One region of the Sutcliffiella cohnii genome, then DNA from elsewhere that is predicted to be linked to it. Evidence: riboswitches for the same ligand, from Rfam matches in the RefSeq annotation. Region 1 holds a riboswitch; the other holds the start of a gene.

What was found. Region 1 has a riboswitch for cyclic di-AMP ahead of BC6307_RS02105 (potassium channel family protein). Riboswitches for the same ligand answer to the same signal wherever they lie in the genome.
Region 2: linked by a shared signal. The riboswitch ahead of BC6307_RS20530 (dicarboxylate/amino acid:cation symporter) and the one ahead of BC6307_RS02105 (potassium channel family protein) in region 1 are both predicted to bind cyclic di-AMP.

Annotation. Positions count from the first base shown of each region.
Region 1 covers NZ_CP018866.1:454,937-465,263, reverse strand. The annotation lists gene BC6307_RS02155 (AraC family transcriptional regulator) at 1-488, shown strand, start outside; gene BC6307_RS02150 (DUF5634 family protein) at 577-879, shown strand; gene BC6307_RS02145 (hypothetical protein) at 928-1,212, opposite strand; gene BC6307_RS02140 (M42 family metallopeptidase) at 1,303-2,361, opposite strand; gene BC6307_RS02135 (TetR/AcrR family transcriptional regulator) at 2,529-3,179, opposite strand; gene BC6307_RS02130 (ABC transporter permease) at 3,254-4,285, opposite strand; gene BC6307_RS02125 (ABC transporter ATP-binding protein) at 4,282-5,013, opposite strand; gene BC6307_RS02120 (aldo/keto reductase) at 5,163-5,987, opposite strand; gene BC6307_RS02115 (ABC transporter permease) at 6,149-6,922, opposite strand; gene BC6307_RS02110 (ABC transporter ATP-binding protein) at 6,909-7,883, opposite strand; cyclic di-AMP (ydaO/yuaA leader) riboswitch at 8,090-8,233, shown strand; partial or broken gene BC6307_RS02105 (potassium channel family protein) at 8,309-8,938, shown strand; gene BC6307_RS02100 (voltage-gated chloride channel family protein) at 9,053-10,327, opposite strand, start outside.
Region 2 covers NZ_CP018866.1:4,089,969-4,100,295, reverse strand. The annotation lists gene BC6307_RS20545 (CotH kinase family protein) at 1-1,830, shown strand, start outside; gene BC6307_RS20540 (glycerophosphodiester phosphodiesterase family protein) at 1,891-2,871, opposite strand; gene BC6307_RS20535 (TraB/GumN family protein) at 3,285-4,220, shown strand; cyclic di-AMP (ydaO/yuaA leader) riboswitch at 4,760-4,915, shown strand; gene BC6307_RS20530 (dicarboxylate/amino acid:cation symporter) at 4,989-6,218, shown strand; gene BC6307_RS20525 (lactonase family protein) at 6,441-7,487, shown strand; gene BC6307_RS20520 (hypothetical protein) at 7,725-9,086, shown strand; gene BC6307_RS20515 (M14 family metallopeptidase) at 9,565-10,327, shown strand, end outside.

The DNA.
Region 1 (10,327 bases):
CTGCCATCTCTACTATTGATTTAGATGAGCGCTTACTAGCACTTTGGAGACATTTAACGATTGAAAAACGTCGACCTCTATCCGAAGAAAACCAAGAATTATCATCGTATTTAATGCAGGCGCTTTGTTTAACGTTAGAACGGGCTGTGAATGAAACGAAACAGTCTAAAAATAGGCCATACGCGGTTACAAGAATGTTAAGGTACATCGAAGAGCATGCTACTGTTGGATTAAAAGTAGAAGATGTAGCAAAACATGCCGGACTAAGTGTATCCCGAGCTGTTCATTTGTTTAAACAAATTGTTGGGAAGACAATGATAGAATATGCCCAAGAAATTCGCCTTTCCGCTGCAATCGATCAAATGAAATACACAACGATGACGTTAGAAAATATTGCAGAGAACTGCGGGTTCACTTCATACACGTATTTTCACCGTGTGTTTAAAAAGAAATATGGTATGTCTCCTGGTGAGTATCGAAGTAAATAAGAATATTAAGCCTATTTCTCGCAGCCTTTGTTTAATTCCAGAAAACAAACACATATTAAAAGTGATTCTAGGAAAAAGGAGAAATAGAATGGAATACTTATCTCGTAATGAAATATTAAATGAATTACAAACCTCTCTTCCAGAGTATATTGAGAAATTCGATTTAGATTCAATTGGAATTTTTGAGGAGCATGGAGAAGGGGATCGATACTATTTAGGCTATACAGTATCAAAAGATGAAAAGACATATCATATTCATCTTCCTTATACGAAAAGTGAGGAAGGTAGTTTAACCCCTTTAGGAAACGAATGGACTGTCGAGACAGACGAACCGAATAATGAAGATCGACGCGGCTTCGACAGTTTAGAAAGTGTTTTTGAACAAATATAGGGCAGTATGAAAAAGGACCAATTCTCTTCTTCAGAATTGGTCTACACCTTAATGTGCAATTTTTCTCTGTTTTAGAACTGCTTTTAAGATTGGAATTGTTAATAGGAACATGCAGAGTACGGCTGGACCACTAACTATATATCCTAAACTTGGTTGATAGCCGTGAATATAAAATATAAAGCTAGTGATTCCAATTAACACTAATAGAAATAATTCAAATAGTAGCGTCATAGCGATAAATAGTAGATAAGGAATGACAATTCGTTTGTCTGATATATGTTGTAATGTTAAGCCTTCCCAGCATAAGTCTGCAAATCTAGTTATTGTTTTCAAAAAAATCACCTCATTGAACATGCTTATAAATTAGTATGTCCAATGAGGTGAAAATATATCTTTTTCTAGTAGATTTTTTAATCTACTCTATTAAATTGTAAACTTGTAATGTTCTGTTGCCTTCATCTCTTTTATAAACGCTACTAATAAATCTTTTGTTGCTAGAAGGTCTCTCGTATCGATCACTTCTGTTGAGGAGTGGGCGTATCTAGAAGGAATAGATAGAACTCCTGTTGGGATACCTTGATGTGCAAGGCTTAATTCACCTGCGTCTGTACCAATACCAGGGAATACTTCTATTTGGTACGTGATGTTTTGTTTCTCGGCAATTTCTTGTAAATGATTTTTCACTTTTTTATTTGCTATTAGGCTAAAGTCAATCGCTTTAATACCTGTTCCAGCACCTAACGCTAACGTATTGTCCATCATTTCCTCAGGCGTGTCACTAACTGCAGTCGTATCTAGCGCAATGGCTACATCGGCATTTACTTGATGGCCTATTACTCTGGCACCTCTTAAACCGACTTCCTCTTGAACCGTAAATGCTCCTACAATTTCACCTGCAAAATCGCTCTTTTCTAATTCTTCTAGCGCTTGAATTAACACGGTACAACCTGCACGATCATCAAACGCTTTTCCAACTATTCGATTTTCTGTTAAGTAGTCAAAGTGAGGGTACCAAGTAATCGAGTCCCCTACTCTTATCCCTAATTCTGCTACTTCTTGTTTCGTACTAGCACCAACATCAATATACAGCTTTTGATGTGCTCGTACTTTTTTCGGATCATCGTATTTCATCATATGTGCAGATATCGTTCCAATAACACCTGACCTTAATCCTTTATATGTATTAATTTGAACTCGTTGTGATAGTAGAATACGATCATCATGCCCCCCTAATTTTTCAAAGCGGATAAGACCATTTTCCTCAACCTTTTTGACGATAAAGCCTACTTCATCCATATGAGCCACTACTACGATTGTTGGTCCAGATTCAGTTCCTTTTTTACGGACAATTAAATTTCCTACCCCATCAACCTGTACCGAATCTACTTTACCTTTTAAACGGTTCGCAATGTACTTTGCTACATCTTCCTCAAAGCCGCAAGGACCATGGATAGAAGAAAGTTCTTTTAAAATATTTTCCAAATTAAGCACCCCCAAATCGTTGTATTTTTCATTATAGTACAAAAATTGTTTCGTGTCTCTAATTACTTTAACGCACTAAAATATTTTTTGTTCCTATAGGTTTTAGATTGTAACACATAAAAAAACTGACTTTCTAATTAAAAGTCAGTCCATTTTTTTTATTTCATTTATTCTCTTGGGGACACCCCATTTATAATAAGTCGAATCGTTTGCTCTGTTTCTACTTCGTCATCCCAATTTATTTCAGGGAAAAGTAAGTTTCGAGCTATGAGATACCCGAATATGCTAGAAACCGTTACTCTTATAATTGTACTTGCTGGGAGGTCGACTAGCTGCCCTTTTGCTTTGTAATGATCTACTAAGTCTTCAAATCGAGTATATATTTTACTCGCGATATGTTTTTTGAACATTTTTTGTAATTCTGGTTGAAACGGTATTTCTTGTACTAAAATACGGAATAGTAATAAATTCCTTCGAATAAAAGAAATTCTATTTTCAAACATCGCCCTCAAAAAATCTTCAAATTGTTCATAATCTTGATCAAGTACTTTTTTCATATCGTTAATGACAAAAGGAGCAATAAACTTAGCAATCATCGGTTCTACTATCGAATATAGAAGGTCTTTTTTCGTTTTATAATGACGAAAAATTGTTCCTTCTGCTACCCCAGCTCTTTTCGCAATTTCACTTGTCGACGTAGAAGCATAGCCCTTTTCTGCAAAGGATTCTATGGCCGCAACGATAATTTTCTTTTGTTTTTCCGTTAATTGATCATCGTTTTCAAATATTTCTTCTATTAAATTATTTTGGTCGTTCATCGGTTACTCCTTATTATTCAGAATCATTACCTTCATTGTAATAGATTTGAGCCAATAGGTGAAATGAAAACCGTTTATATTTTTCGATATTTCCTTAATGCAACAATATTTAAAAGCATGAACATAACGGAAAAACCACAAAGTGCGAGTAGTTCTAAATATATTTCATTAATGCTATATCCTCTAACCATCACGTCTCGTAACGCTTCGGCAGCATAATATAAAGGTGTAAAAGGTGCAATCCATTTTAACCAGCTCGAAATGGTCTCTAAGTTAAATAGGCCCGAGAAGAAAATTTGCGGAACAACGATGATTGGAATAAATTGAATCATTTGTAGCTCGTTATTAGCAAAAGAAGATAATAATATTCCGAGCGATAGAGCCGTTAAAGCGAGCACTAAAATAATAAGAAGTAAATGAATGAAAGCTCCTTCCATTAACATTCCTAACACATAAATCGCATAGGCTGCTATGATGGCCGACTGGATCATCGTAAAAATACCGAATCCGATAATATAACCAGCTACAATTTCCCATTTTTTTAACGGACTAGCCATTAACCTCCCTAACGTACCTGTCGTTCTTTCTCTTAAAAAAGAAACACCTGCTATTAAAAACACAAAGAAAAACACGAAGAAACCTAACAAGACCGGCCCAAAATAATCAAATTGTCCCATATGTGCCGAACCGTGTACAAATTCAACCTCTAAACTAGCAATGTCGTTGTCGGTTGGTTGTAATTTTTTCAAGGCTTTTTCTATTTGTTTCATTGTAACTCCATTAATAGTTGGGTCGCTACCCTCTAACACTACTGAAGGTTGATTATTTATAAAATGAATATAGCTATCTATTTCTCTATTAAGTAAATCTTCTTCCGCAGCATCTAATGTTTTGTACGCTTTAATCGTTGCATTTTCGAAATCTAATTGTGAGTTCATAGCAGGGGGTACATTTACTAGTCCAATTTTAGGAATGTACTCTTCCCCGTTAAATACTAAATGTAGCATCGTTAATACTAAAATCGGTGCAAATAGAAGTAACGCAATTGTTCGTTTATCGCGAATAATTTGCCGTAATATTCGTATCACTAACGCTCTCACCCTCATAAATGAGCACCTCCATATGTTAAAAATGCTTCCTCAATTGATTTAGCGCTAGTTTGTATTTTTAATTGTTCTGGCGTGCCGACTGCGATTAACACACCATCTCGAAGCATACCTAATCGGTCACATTTTTCTGCTTCATCCATCACATGCGTCGTGACGATAATCGTTGTTCCTTGTTCCCGTAGCATTTGAAATGCTTGCCAAATACTCTTTCTTAAAACAGGATCGATTCCGACAGTCGGCTCATCTAAAATTAGTATTTCTGGACTGTGTAATAGGGCAATCGCTAACGAAAGTCTTCTTTTCATCCCTCCTGAAAAGCTGGAAATAGTTTTTTTCGTATGATCGGTTAAGTCGACAATTTTTAATACCTCTTCCATACGGTGTTGTAGTCGGTTTCCTTTCAAACCATATAGTGTTCCGAAAAACTGTAAGTTCTCTTTCGCTGTTAATTCTCCATACAGAGCGTCGGATTGTGCCATATATCCAATCCGTTTCATTAATTTAAGAGAAGGCATTTTTTCATGAAAAAGAAATACTTCTCCACTTGACGGAATTTCCAAACCAACTAGTTGCTTCACTAGTGTCGTTTTGCCAGCACCTGAAGGTCCTAATAGACCAAAAATTTCACCTTTTTGAATTTGAAGTGAAATATCCTTTAGCACTACCTGCTTACCGAACGCCATCGAGACATTTTCAATTTGCACAACACTTTCTTCCGTACTCATCCTATTCACCTCTGACTTTTCATATGAAAGTGAGTAATCACTCATTATTTTCATCATAAACGTTTTCTTGTTGTGTGTAAAGTGAGTAATCACTCATTTTATAAAATATTAAAAGGGTCAGAACAGTTTCTGACCCTTTTTACTACTTTTTATCGAACATTCATTTCGTTCGGATGTTTCCCTCTACGTCTATCTTTATTTATTGCATTTATTTTTTTCATCTCATCTAAAGAAAGTTCAAAGTCAAACACGTTAAAGTTTTCTTCGATTCGAGAAGGTGTTACTGATTTAGGAATAACGATCGTGTTATTTTGTAAGTGCCAACGTAACACTACTTGTGCAGGAGACTTTTGATGTGCTTCGGCAATTTGCTGAACGACTTCATCTTTTAACACTTCTCCACCTTGCTCTAGTGGACTCCATGCTTCTACAAAAATATTATGTTTCTCACAGAATTCTTTTAATTCATTTTGTGAAAGGTATGGATGACACTCAATTTGATTTAAAACTGGAGTTACTTCACATTCGTTTAAAAGACGCTCTAAATGTTCAATTTCAAAGTTACATACTCCAATTGCTTTCACGCGACCATCATGGTAAAGCTTCTCTAACGCTTTATATGTATCAACGTACTGATCAAATTGTGGTGTTGGCCAATGGATTAAGTATAAATCTACATAATCAAGACCTAACCTTTCTAAGCTTTCATCAAAAGCACGTAGCGTATTTTCATACCCTTGATCACTATTCCATACTTTTGTTGTAATAAATAACTCTTCACGAGGTACGGAAGATTCTTTTATCGCTTTCCCAACGCCTACTTCATTTTTATAAATCATAGCTGTATCAATTGATCGATACCCTACTTCAATCGCTTTTTTAACAGCAGCAGTCGCTTCGTCATCCGCTACTTGCCATACACCGAATCCAAGCTGAGGCATTTTCAAACCGTTGTTTAATGTAACATAATTCATCTCCGAATCCTCCTTAAATTATCTACTATTCGTTTTCATTCTCTATACAAAATGGAAAGAGAACGAAATACTAAAATATTTTACCATAAAAAAGTTCGGATGCCGAATGAAAATGATACCCGATTGAAAAAATTGGATTCAGGTGGCGAACTCAAAATTCGTTAATACTGCCCAAGTAATCCTTTTTTCATCGCTATTCTTTCACAACGATGAAACACGATGAGGCCGACAATGAAGTAAACTAAAGAATTTGCGATTAAGACTGCATAATCCGTCCATAAAAATTCCGTTAACCCTCTATTTTCTAACATGACTGTTCGTACCATATCTACCCCTTTGACGAATGGAGCGAATGCTAAATATGGTGCTACAGATAATGGAACAAATACGAGAGCCATTAAAACAAATTGAAAGATTTGTAGGAACGCTTGAATTTGTTTCACAATAATTGCTAGGCCTGCAATCATAAAACTTACGCCAAACATACTAATCATCGTAATGAAAATAATCGGTATCGTTGTTAGTGGATTTAAATTTAACCATTGTCCAGATGTTAACATTGCCGCAAACAATAAGATAATCATAATGAACGATTGCAACACGAATTGCCCAATCATTCTCGTGAGCATAATCCTCCAAACACCCATCGGAGACATATATAGCTGTTCAAGTGTACCTCTCATCGCCTCGGTAATAATGGCGTATCCGATAAAATTCATCGTCGTCATCGTTAAGCCCCAAAAAACAATACTAACGATAGAATATTGAACATTTGATTCAAAAGATGCTGGATCTCCTACAAACATGACACCAAAAAATGCACCTAGAAAAATAATGTAAAATGTTAATAATAGGGCTATTGTATTCGGCAAATACCGCTTCAACTCGATATATTCTTTTTTCACATTGGAGGTAAGTACATTATACAATTGCATATTGCTTCTCCCCCTTCACGATTTGCAAAAATACTTGTTCGAAATCTATCGTTGTCCGGTCAATGCTTTCGACAAGTGTTGCTTCCATCTTAAAAATGTCGAACAGTTTATAAATATCTTCACTTCGCTCTAAATTTACATCTACAATCGCTTGAAGACTGTTTTCAGTGTAGGTGCTTAATGGAAAAGTCAGTAACAACTCTTCTTTTTGCCTACTATTAAGACGTTCACCTAGTTTAATAGAATATGCTTTCGTTTGAAACAAGTTAAGCAAGTTCTCCACTTTTTCATCCACAACGACTGTACCTTTATTAATAATAATCGTTCGATCACATAATTCTTGAACTACCGGCATATCGTGCGAGCTTATAATAATCGTTCGGTTTTCTTCTTTAACAATTTGCTTTAATATTTCGCGCAGCTCGTAACTAATTTCAACATCTAATCCTAATGTAGGCTCATCTAATAAAATTACTTCCGTATTCGCTAATAACGAAACGGCAATCGCAAGTTTTTGCTGCATTCCACGTGATAATCCTTGTACTAGTTCATTTTCCTTCTCTTTTAAGTGGAACTGCTCTAATAATTTGTCTACCTCTTCTATCACTTCTTTCCGTGACCGACCTCTATTACCTGCAAAATATTCTAAATTCTCTTTAACCGTTAAACGCCAGTATAAGTTTCGGTTTCCTTCTAGTACTGCACTAATATGGCGTAACGCTTTTAATCTTTTTTTATTTATATCTAATCCATTAATATGAATAGATCCCGCATCCGCCTGTAGCAATCCACATATCATCTTAATCGTCGATGTTTTTCCTGCACCATTCGGTCCTAACAATCCTAGTACTTCCCCACGATGAACATCAAATGAAACATTATTAACCGCTGTTACTATTTCTTTCGTTTTTCGTTTCGTATACTGCTTACTAACCCCGCGAACTTCAATTATTTTTTCCACTCCATCACCTCTAATGTAATTGTCTATATATTCATTGTATTCTTAAAAAACCTTTTAAAAAACTCTCTCCGGTTGTATATTAACTCCGTCTCTAGATGGAAAGAATAGTTAATGATTATTATTTGCTTTAAAAAATTTACAATTTTCTATTGACGGTGCCGTTTTTGAAGAGTACATTTATTAACAAATTAAATTATCTTTTTTTCAAAAACCTTATGTTGAATCTTATTGTAAGAGCGGGGGAACCAAATCGAAACGTTTATTCGTTTCTAGGGGTGTATCGTTATGAACGAAGAGGACTCTCATCCTCTAATCCGACAGCTAACCTCGTAAACAAATTGAGAGAAGGGTCTACTAAATTATGAGAGACCATTCTGCGGATCTGCCAAGGAATGGTCTTTTTATGTCAAAGTGAGGTAAAACAAATGAAAAAGCAATTTGCTGTTATCGGTCTAGGTCGTTTTGGTCACTTGGCGTAGAAGTGCTGGCGATTGATAAGGATGAAGAAAACGTAAGTAGAATTAGTGAATTTGCTACCCATTCCGTACAAGCAAATGCAACGGATGAAAACATTAAAATCTTTAGGGCTTCGTAACTTTGACCACGCTATTGTTTCGATGGGAGAAGACATTGAATCAAGTGTGCTAACTAGTTTGATTTTAAAAGAAATGGGTGTAAAACAAGTTTGGGTTAAAGCGATTAATAAGTACCATAAAAAAGTGCTCGAGCAAATTGGAGTAGACCGTGTAATTCAACCAGAAAAAGATATGGCACGAAGAATCGCTCATCACGTCGTGTCTGATAAAATATTTGATTACATTGAACTATCGGATAATCATAGTATTGTAGAAATTCATGCATCAAAAAAAGTAAACAATAAAAGTATCATTGAACTAGATCTTCGGGCGAAATACGGTTGTAATTTAATCGGAATTCAACGTGACGGTGATATTATTGTAGCTCCATCTGCTGAAGAGATCATTAAAGAAGGTGACCTTTTAATTATGATCGGTAGAAACGAAGATATTCAACGGTTTGAAGAGGTTGGGGTTTAGAATAATGTTTTTATTTGCGGTAATTACCTTTTATTTGCGATAACACCGGGCTTATTTGCGGTAATCACACTTTTATTTGCGATACCCCCGGTTCTTTTGCGCCCTTCTTTTATTTCATTTTTTATGTCGTTTCTTTTTCTCCACATCCTCAATCGATAGACCGTCTTCAATATTGTATAGCCTACTTTTCGGTTCAAAGATTTTTTGCGATGGCCATAAGCCATGATGCCCAGAGAATATATAACTTACAAGACATGCAACGAAGAAAAATTCTATTCCCTTCCCGTCAAACATTTCAACAGCTAATAGGAATGCTGCAATTGGTGTATTCGCTCCACCACAAAAGGTAGCAATCATCCCTAACCCCGCAAGAAACGACAATGGTAAATGGATAAATTCCGATAACGTATTCCCTAACGTAGCTCCCATGAAAAATAGAGGAATGGCTTCTCCACCTACAAAGCCTGTCCCCATCGTAATGGCAGTGAAAATTAATTTTGCTATAAAGGCAAATGGTGGTACATCCTCTTTAAACGACTGCTCTAACATATCCAAGCCTCGGCCATTATAATCTTGTGAACCGATTATTAAAAATAAAATGACAATGAGTACTCCACCAACGAACGCCCTTACCATATGATTCTTCTTCGTATATTTTTCGGAAATCCTTTGAATTCCGTGCCGTAATTGACTATACAAAACACTTAATAAACTAAAAATAATGGCTACTACTATTACTTTTCCATATGTTGCAAAAGACGATTCTGGTACCGTTTTTATAATAAACGTTTCGTGTTCTACTCCCCAGCCCTTTTCTGTAACATAGTGACCGACAAAGCTAGCTACTAAACAAGGCACTAACACTTTATACTTCATTTTACCTAACGCTACCATTTCCATACCGAACACAGCGCCTGTTATCGGTGTCCCAAACGCTGCTCCAAAGCCAGCACTAATACCGCTCATGATCAAAATTTTTTTATCAAGAATGGAAACTTTAAAAAACTGGTTTACTGCTTGAGAAACACTTCCACCCATTTGAATAGCTGCCCCTTCACGTCCTGTCGATCCTCCTAATAGGACAGTTATAAACGTTCCTATGTAAACAAGCGGCCCCATCCTTTTAAGAACTTTCGCTTTCCCATGCACACCTTCAATTACTAAATTGTTTCCTTTTGCAGAATCATTGCCAAAACTTTTTCCAAAATTCATATACATAAAGCCAATTACAATCCCACCTAGAGGAAGAAAAAAGATTAGCCATGAGTTGTTCTCTCGAGTCTCTCCTAACATATCATTGGTCGTTAACAGAAGCGCTGTTGTGGAACCAATGATAATGCCGATTATTGTTCCGAAAAATATCCATTTAATTAATGTAGCCATTAAAGT
Region 2 (10,327 bases), 1.3 Mb from region 1:
CTTCTGCAACCGATTTTTTCCCATGCAGGAGGGTTTTATGAGTCTTCGTTTCATTTAGAAATTACAAGTCCGATAGAAGAAGCAGTCATATACTACACGTTGGACGGTTCAGAACCGGATCCTATTAATAATGTAGAGAGCACATATACATACGAAGGACCGATAACTATTGAAGAAAGAACGGATAATCCTTTATCAGCTATTCCAACAAACTTCATCGTAGAAGCTCGAGATTGGAAGGAACCACAGCCTTCAAAAAGTGGAATGGTAATTCGTGCATACTTTGAAACTGAAGAAATGACGAGTGGAATTATCACTCGATCCTACTTCATTCAACCACAATACACACTTCCAGTTATTTCTCTCGTAACAGATGCAGACCATTTATTTGATGAGGAAACAGGTATATATGTACCTGGAGTTCATTATGAATCTAGTAGTGAAAATCGTGATGCTACTGGAAATTACTATCAACGAGGAGATGAGTGGGAACGACCAATTCATATTGAATACTACGAATCAAATGGGGATTTAGCTTTTGCTCAAGATGCGGGGGTTCGAATTCATGGAAACTTTACGAGGCGTTTTCCACAAAAGTCGCTTCGATTGTATACAAGAAGTGATTACGGCACGAGTCGTTTTTCCTATCAATTTTTTGATGAAAAACCGATAAATGACTTCAATCGAATCTTGTTAAGAAATTCAGGGAATGATTGGGGTATGACGATGTTTCGTGACGCTGCCTTACAAAGCCTTGTACACCATTTAAATTTAGATACTCAATATTACAAGCCGACGATTGTTTTTATTAATGGAGAGTATTGGGGCATCCATAATGTTCGCGATCGCCTTGATCAGCATTATTTGGAAACCCATTATGGTGGGGACCGTGGTGACTTTACGATACTAGAGCGTGAAGGTAGACTTTCGGAAGGGTCAGAAAAAGGTCAAGAAGATTATGCGTTGATGATAGAATACGTAAAAAATAATAACCTTGCTGAGCAGCATCACTTTGAACACATTCAGTCACTTATGGATATCGACAATTACAGAAACTATTATATTACGCAAATTTATAATGCTAATACGGATTGGCCACAAAACAATATTAGCTACTGGCGTTACGAAAAAAGTGAAGGTGCTAATAGTTTACCAGGTCTTGATGGCAGATGGCGCTGGATGGCGTTTGATATGGATAGAACTCTCGGCTTTGTACCACCAAGTCATAACACGGTGGAATGGGCTACGAGTCTAACAAATGAAAGACATAATCACGAGTGGCCAAACGTTCTTTTTCGCTCTCTATTAAACAATGAGCAGTTTAAACATACATTCATAAATGAGTTTGCGGACCATTTAAATACTACTTTTCATCCTGACCGGGTTATTCAAACGATTCAAAAGATGAAAACAGGAATTGAACCTGAAATGGAAAACCATATTAAACGTTGGGGAGCCCCAGTAAGTATGGATGGATGGAACAGTAATGTTGAAAAAATGATTAATTTTGCGGAACAAAGACCGATGTTTGTTCGTGAACATTTAGCGAACCACTTTAATTTAGGAGAGACAGTCTCCGTACAGATAAAATCGGACTCCACAAAAGGTACTGTTCAAATCAACTCTATTAAACTAGATGAAGAAACACCTGGAGTTATGAATTCAGACCTTTGGACAGGGCAATACTTCCAAGGCGTTCCAGTTGTGATTACCGCTATACCGAAACAAGGCTATACATTTGTAGGTTGGAAGGGAGCGGCTGATGGAAATAGCGAGACACTCGAGATGGAATTATCGGGGGATGTAGTCTTAGAGGCAGTATTTGAATAAAATAAACATAGGGACAGGTCTTTTTATTGGAAGATCCTGTCCCTATTGTAATGTTGTAGGTTATTCAGTAAAAATACCGGGCACTTGGCTAATCACGTCTACCCGATTAGTCCAAATGCCACCGTTATAATTTTTAGGTAGTCGTTCTAAATCTGATACTTGATCAAAACCTTCGGACCAATTACCATTACCAGCAACGAGAATCACCCTTGTGTCGACAGCGTCCATTCTATTTAAAAATTTCTGTGGGTAACCCCATAAGATGCGTGCGTATGTTTCCGGTATGTGAAGTTGCGTATTTTTACAAGCATCTGGCATATAGCCTGTCCACCCGACTGCTAAATAAGGAATAAGACAGCTTTTTAACGTTTCTTTCGACATAACGCGCATTTGCGGCATTTCTTCTTTTAACCTCTCAATCGGTAAATCGCCACCGTAGACTGCAACGTTTTCTAATTTTGGATATTTTGCAAGATAGTTTGCTAGTTGTACTCCTTCGTTCGCGTCGTTACTTTTAATGTGGATTAAAAGTTGTTTGTCAGGAAATGTTTTTAACACCTCACCGAGTGTCGGCATTAGGCCAACTCCTTTTCCGCGAAACGGGTATGTTTCACCGTTATCGGCAGTATAACCGTAGCCAACATCGAGTTGTTTTAGTTCTGCCATCGTGTGCTCTCGTGTTACCCCTTCACCATCCGTTCTACACTCCAAATTCCAATCGTGGAAAACGGCAAACTCACCATCTTTCGTAGGGTGAACATCCAACTCGACAATGTCTGCACCATGTGCAAATGCAGCTTCCATAGACGGAACCGTATTTTCTAAATAAGCATGCTCTGGCTCGTAAATGATCTCCGCAGTACATGTTTCACCGGTAATCCCTTCCAATGGAAAAGTTTGTGCCAATCCACGGTGTGCCAAAAGGATAGGGTCACCTGAGCGATCCTTTGTGAAAATAGAACTGTTATTGAAGAATATGAATAATGTTAATAAGACAATGAAAAATAAAAATCTCTTTATAAACTTTTTAAGGTTCAAAATGAGCACCTCCGTATGGGCGTAAATTATCATAAATAACAATATACCGTTGAGGCAGTAAATACAAGGTTGATAGAGTGAGAAGAATGCCGATTTACTATGCTTTGTAGTCGTTACATCTAACTTTTTGAACGATTTCCTTAACGTTATAGTTATATTAGTATTGATATATCAATTTACTTAACAGGTTTTGCGATTTACTTAACAGGTTCTCAAACTTACTTAACAAGTAGTCGAATTTATTTAACAAACAGGCATAGTTAGTTAACATTTTGCTAGTTTTTGATACACACCGTTTCCAATTTTATGAAACTTTTAGGAGGGGAAATACGTAATAAGTATAAGGTAGAAGGAAAAAAAGAGGTTTACATTAATTTAAAGTGGGGCATGGAATCTGTCTCAAGATGGGGGTTTAAATGAAGAAATTACTTTCGATGTTTTTGCTAGTATTTTTAATTGTTGGTTTAGTAGCGTGTTCCTCGAATGACGAGAAAGTGGATCAGGAGGCCTTGGCTGAGGATGGGTCGTTAGGTGTTTTTTATGAAGTAAGTGAAGGAGACAATACTGTTTATTTGTTTGGATCTGTACATATTGGCAATGAAGAGATGTATCCAATGCATCCAAAAGTGGAGGAAGCATATAGTAAGGCGAGTGTGCTAGGTGTTGAAGTGGATATAAATAATATTAATCAAATGGAGCTTGCCCAAGCGATGACGTCTATTGCCATTTATCAAGATGGTACGTCATTAAAGGATCACCTAACCACAGAAGTGTATGAAGAAGTTGTCTCAATAGGATCATCTGTTGGTTTGGAAGAATTCATGATTGCAATGTACAAACCTGCCTTCGTTACTGATTTAATCACTAATTATTATGCAGAGCAAAATGGTTATTCCGCTGAATATGGCATTGATCAATATTTTCTAGATCGAGCGGCTGAAGATGAGAAGGTAGTGGAGGCACTAGAAAGCTTGCAATCCCAGTTAGAAATTATGACTATATTAGAAGAAGAGACGCAAATAAAAATGCTAGAAGACATATTAGCGAACAAAGACAATTACAGCCAAGAATTAGATACTTTAGTTAATGCTTGGGTGACAGGGGACGAACAGACATTTGAATCGATGCGTGCTGCGGAAGAGTACGATAGTGAAGACTACCTTCGTTACAAAAAAGCGTTAAGCGACGACCGGGATAAAGAAATGGCCAAAAAAATAGAGGGATTCTTGCAATCTAATGAACATGATACTTATTTTGTAGTCGTTGGAACACTTCACCTTGTTGGAGAAAATAGTATTATAGATGTTTTAAGAGAAAAAGGATATGAAGTGAAAAGTGGGTTTGGGCAGTAGGTCCGAATCCTTTTTTTATTAACTTAGGCCAAAAGAGGCAAAGACAATACGAAAAAAGAATACCCCTTACAACCCAAACGTTCATGAGAAATTTGCTGTAAATTATAATGAATTGAAAAAAAGGAGTTCATTTTCCGAATTGCTTTGAGGTGGGAATGAAAAGGCAAAGAAATGGGTTTTGGTTGTTCCCTTCTTGAGCGTCTAAAAGTAAAGAAGTATACAAATATACGTTGAACGATTATTATTTATTAGTGGATAAATATATTATGAATAGCGCATTTAGGAATTTGGTTGGTAGTGCGTGCAGAGTGGATGCCTCAAGACAGTTATCGAAATTAAATTTAAAACGCTCTAGTGTGTTTAAAGGAACAAGTTATCACTTAGAGTTGTTTGAATAAGTAGGTTGGAAGTGGTGGGAATAATCTTATGAAAGGTATACTGGTGGTCCATTCCAAACATCTAATTATTGACGTATTCGCTGAGATTTATTATTATATGATAGTGTGCAAAAGAAGACGTCCTACTGACGTAGTAAAAACATCATATTTAAGCTTAATCCCATATAGGAACGGGGGAACCAATTTATGGTAACGACCACGGGGGTGAATCCTGAACTAGTTTTACTAGTCAGGTAGGGTGATTTCTCTACATCCGAATCCGACAGCTAACCTCGTAGGCAAATTTAGAGACCGTTATTATATGTTTATTAACCACGATAAGGTTTCTCTTGTCGTGGTTTTTTATTTTCAATTAAATGGAGGTTTTGCAATGGAAGGAAGTAAAAATCTAACAAAAAGGATCATTATTGCACTTATTTTAGGATTGATTTTAGGTTTTGTTTTAAATATCTTTGCACCAAGTGTGTTTGAGATTGTTGATCCGTATATATTACATCCGTTAGGGACTCTTTTCCTTAATTTAATAAAAATGTTAGTTGTTCCGCTAGTTTTTATCTCAATTGTTGTAGGAGTTGCCGGACTAGGTGACCCTGCTAAGTTAGGAAGGATTGGGGCAAAAACGGTTGGATACTTTATGATAACAAGTCTTTTTGCACTTACTTTTGCAATAGGAACCGGAACATTGATGCAACCTGGTTTAACTGCAGAATTTGATACAGAAAACGTGACATATGAACCACAGGAAGCACCATCCGTTGTGGATACATTATTAGCAATTATTCCTACTAACCCAATTGATGCGATGAGTGGTGGGAATATGTTACAAATCATTACATTCTCCATCTTTATCGGGCTTGCCCTTGCAGTTTTAGGTGATAAAACAAAAGGTATCCTGAGGCTGTTTGAACAAGGAAACGAAATCATGATGTACTTAATTAATCTCATTATGAAACTTGCTCCTGCTGGGGCTTTCGCCTTAATTGCTTCAGCTGTAGGAAAACAAGGTTGGGAAGCTTTCAAAGTAATGGGAATGTACTTCATTGCGGTCTTAATTGCTTTATTCCTTCATACGGTTATTGTTTATGGTGGAACTGCCTCTTTACTTGGAAAAATGAATCCAGTAAAGTTTTTCAAAGGTTTTGCACCAGCGATGGCTGTTTCTTTTAGTACATCAAGTAGTAACGCAACATTACCTGTATCGATGGAAACTGCTCAGAAAAACTTAGGTGTTCCGAAGCATATAAGTAGCTTTATTCAACCATTAGGAGCTACCATCAATATGGATGGAACAGCGATTATGCAAGGTGTGGCAACGGTATTTATTGCACAAGTATATGGAGTAGATTTAAGTTTAAGTCAATTATTAATGGTTGTTTTAACTGCGATACTTGCTAGCCTTGGTACTGCCGGCGTTCCGGGTGTAGGTTTAATTATGCTTGCGATGGTTCTAAACTCTGTTAACTTACCAGTTGAAGGGATTGCTTTAATTATTGGAGTAGACAGACTTCTTGATATGACTAGAACTGCAGTTAATATTACTGGTGATGCAGCATGTGCTGTTTATGTTACAGAATCAGAGCGAAAACGCGAGTCGAAATAGTGATAAATAATGGTGGTCAAGGGGGAAGTACCTTGACCACCTTTTTTCATGAGTTAGGAGAGTTGCTTTTTCCAGTATTTTATAGCCTAATTCTTATGATAATGTTACGAAATTTGTTATAGTAGAATAAAGTGGAAACAGGGGAAGGCACTTTGCCTGTTTATGTTTTAGTAGAACAAAGAACTAGCCCTTCGACCAAAATAATTTTAGAGGAGTTATTAAATGACAAAATTAATTGGCTATGTTGGAACTTATACGAAGGAAGACAGTAAAGGTGTTTATCAGTTCGTACTGGATACGGAAAAAAGAGAGCTTTTAGACGTAAAGCTAGCTGCAGAGCTTGATAATCCTACATATGTTACGGTAAGTAAAGACAATAAATATTTATATGCAGTAGCAAAAGAAGGGGGAAATGGTGGAGTAACAGCGTTTTCTATTAATGGTGAAACAGGTGCGTTAACAAAATTAAATAGTCAGGCATCTGCAGGTTCACCACCTTGCCACGTTAGTGTTAATCACGATAACAGCAATGTAGTGACTGCGAATTACCATACAACGAAAATCGTATCGTATGTGACAAACGAAGATGGATCTCTTCAACCAGCTATATCTGTTATTGAGCATGAAGGCTCTGGTCCACATGAAAGACAGGAAAAGCCGCATATGCATTATGCCGGTTTTACTCCAGACGAAAAGTACGTTGTAGCAATTGACTTAGGAAGTGATCGTGTTATTACTTACAGTGTCCATAACGGAGAGTTAAAAGAGGCAAGTGTGTTTACAACAAAGCCTGGTAGTGGTCCAAGACATATTACGTTCCATCCGAATGGGAAGTTTGCTTATGTAATGACGGAATTAAGCTCTGAAGTGGTTGTACTTCATTACAATGATAGTGATGGAAGTTTTGCAGCGCAACAATACATTCCTACTATACCAGCAGACTTCTCTGAAACAAATGATGGAAGTGCGGTTCATATTTCTGCAGACGGGCAATATGTGTATGCAGGGAACCGCGGACATAATAGTATAGCTGTATACAAGGTAGACCAAGATTCTGGACAGTTAACCTTTGTTGAATGGACTTCAACGGAAGGCGATTGGCCGCGTGACTTTGTACTTGACCCTACTGGAGAGTTCCTAGTTGCTACGAACCAAAAGTCAAACACGATGACATTGTTTAGTAGAGATACAACTACAGGGAAGTTACAAAAAATCCAAACGGATGTAAAAGTGCCAGAACCGGTTTGTGTGAAGTTTTTGAATGTGTAAAAAGTGATAGACTAGTTTCAAACAAACGTTTGATTGAGGTATCGACCTTTTGAGATACATTTGCTTTAAAGTATTTAGGTATGGGGTTTAGCCGAACTGGCTAAGCCTCATCATTTTATTATTTGGGTAGATGTGAACAAGGAAAAGTTCCCTTGTTCATCCATTTTTTGGTGGGACGAGGGACCTGTCCCTCCGTCCACGGTATCTGTCCCGCTGTCCCAAGAAAGGATCCTGCAAATGAAGAGAAATAGTATTTTCCATTACTTTTATATGATTTATGGGCTATTATTTGTTTTATTTTTAATTAATGTATTTGTAGAGTCCGTAGTGTTAACTTATATTGTCGGTGTATTTGCGGTAATGATTGTACCGTTAGCATGGTACCGCGCGAGTCGTTTATTTAAAATAATTGGAGCTCTGTTCTTCCTTACTGGTGCTAGTATGAGTATATCTAGTGGTATTGCTTGGTACGAGATTCCGCTACAGGTTACAAATACAGTACCGATGCTTTTGTTTTTATCCGTTTTGCCATGGATGGCGATGGCGTTTCGAATCGGGGGCTATGATGAGCGATTAAGTGAAATGATGCACACAGATTCTAACAAGCTATCCTCTATTTATGGCAAAAGCTTAATGACGACGTATGCGCTTCTCATTTTCATTAATATGTCAGCGATGTACGTTTCGCAAAATATTTTAAAAGAAAAGCTAAAGGGAGTCCCTCAAAAAATTGCAGAGTCGTTCGTCATTCAAACGACAGTACGTGCATTTGCATTAGCGATTTTGTGGAGTCCAATGGAAGTGATTGTAGGTATCGCAGTTGATGCAACTGGTGTAAGTTATTTTGCCTATTTACCTTGGCTGTTACTTATTTCTTTTATTGCCGTAACGCTTGATATTTTAATTAGTAGACGGAAATATGATCGTGTACTAATTGAGCAGGAGCCTATTTCTTTCTCCAAAAAATTCATCTTTAAAGAGATAAGCAAGTTGCTCGTCGTGCTAGTGTTATTTCTAGCAACTATTGTTGTCGTTAATAGTTTAGTAGACTTTAATTTTATGCTCACTGTGGCACTTGTTATTTTTCCTTTTGCGTTTCTATGGTCAGTGGCGATGCGCGAGCCTAGTCTGTTTTTAAAAAGTGGTTGGAGAAGCTGGGCGAATCATAACAATGGCATTCATAACTTTTTTGTTTTATTTATTACACTCGCCTTTTTCTCAGAAGGGTTTAATAGTACTAGCTTACCTATTATGCTTCAGCATTCGTTAAACTATGTTACAGGCCTACCGCTACTTGTTTTAGTATTAATAACAGTATTTTATTTTGTGATGGCAATGATTGGTGTGCATCCAATCGCGACACTTGCGATATTAATTGAAGTGTTAAATCCTTTATTTGCGGTTTGGAATCCTTTGAGCATTGGACTTGTGCTAATCGTATCCGCCTTGTCTATATCAGCTTCTTCTCCGTACGGACTGATCGCAACCTTAACTGCACATCACTTAAAGGTGAATCCTTACAGAATAACGAAAGCTAACCTCGCATTTTCGGCTATGTTGAGCGGAATTAGTATTATAATTGGGTATTTATTATTGTAACTAAGGACCCTTCATCACGAAAAAGGGACCGAGTTCTACTAAGTAAAGTTGAAACTAGGATAATCGTCCTCTCTGTTTCTTATTATATAAGAATAACGAGGAGAATTATCCTAGTTTCTTTTAGTTGGAAATAGGAAAATATACCCTCTACATTTTTCCCTAAAATAAATGTCTAATATTGCTTAATTTTTGATAAAATGTGCGAATATATGACATGATTTTCTATGAAAATAATAATGAAAATGGTAGTTATATTATTTTTCTAACATAAAACGAATGTCTTCATACACCATCATATTGTCTCTCTCACATCAAAATTAAAATACTCCTATAATTTCTACTTCCTGTCGTATGTTCACGAATGTAAAATAACGTAAAAAATCTCTTCGGATTCCGAACGATAAAGTGACAAAGCTAGTAACTACTCCATTGCTATAATGTGGTTGTTTTACAACTATTATTTGGGGGTGGAGTGTAGATGAAGAGAAAGAAACATTGGGGAGGGAAGTTTGGGATTCTATCCGTAATCGCGGTTCTATTTGTTTCCGTGTTATTCGGTTCACTAGGATCACCAACGTCCGCAGAGCCAGAGCCGGCTGAACGAATAGTAGAAGAGGAGTTATTGCATGTACAGTTGGAAGTACCGAATGCCGATGCTGCGATGAAAATTATGGAAATGGGTATTGAGTTTGACCACGGCATTCATGAGCATGATGGTGTGTATGAGGTAGAAGTTACTGCAACACCATCAGAGCTACGTCAGTTAGAAACTTATGGCATTGAAGTGCATGAAGTTTTAATGACAGAAAAGCAGTGGAATGAAAGAATTGCAGAAATGAATGCTGTGTTGGAGAGAAATGAAAGCGCTATCCTGTCAGAAGAAAGACTGCAAATTTTACGTGCTAATCATTATACAAATCAATCGGCATCGTTTCTTTATGTAGAAGCAAAGTCTAGTGTTGGTGCGTCAAGTAGTACAGCACTTACAGCGACTTGGACAGAAAATGGTGTGGAAAAATCGGCAACACTAGCTCGCCGTTCGGATTACGGTGAATATTTATATCATTGGTTTGAGCTTCCGGTAGAAGAGATTCCTACTTCTGTAACGATTACGAGCAATCAAGGAGCAACGGCAACAAGTCCAGTGGAAGAATGGTTAGGAGGGGTTCCGAAACCTGGTAAACCAAATCCACATTACGTTTCTGATTTTATTGATTCGTATATGACTCCTACACAAATTA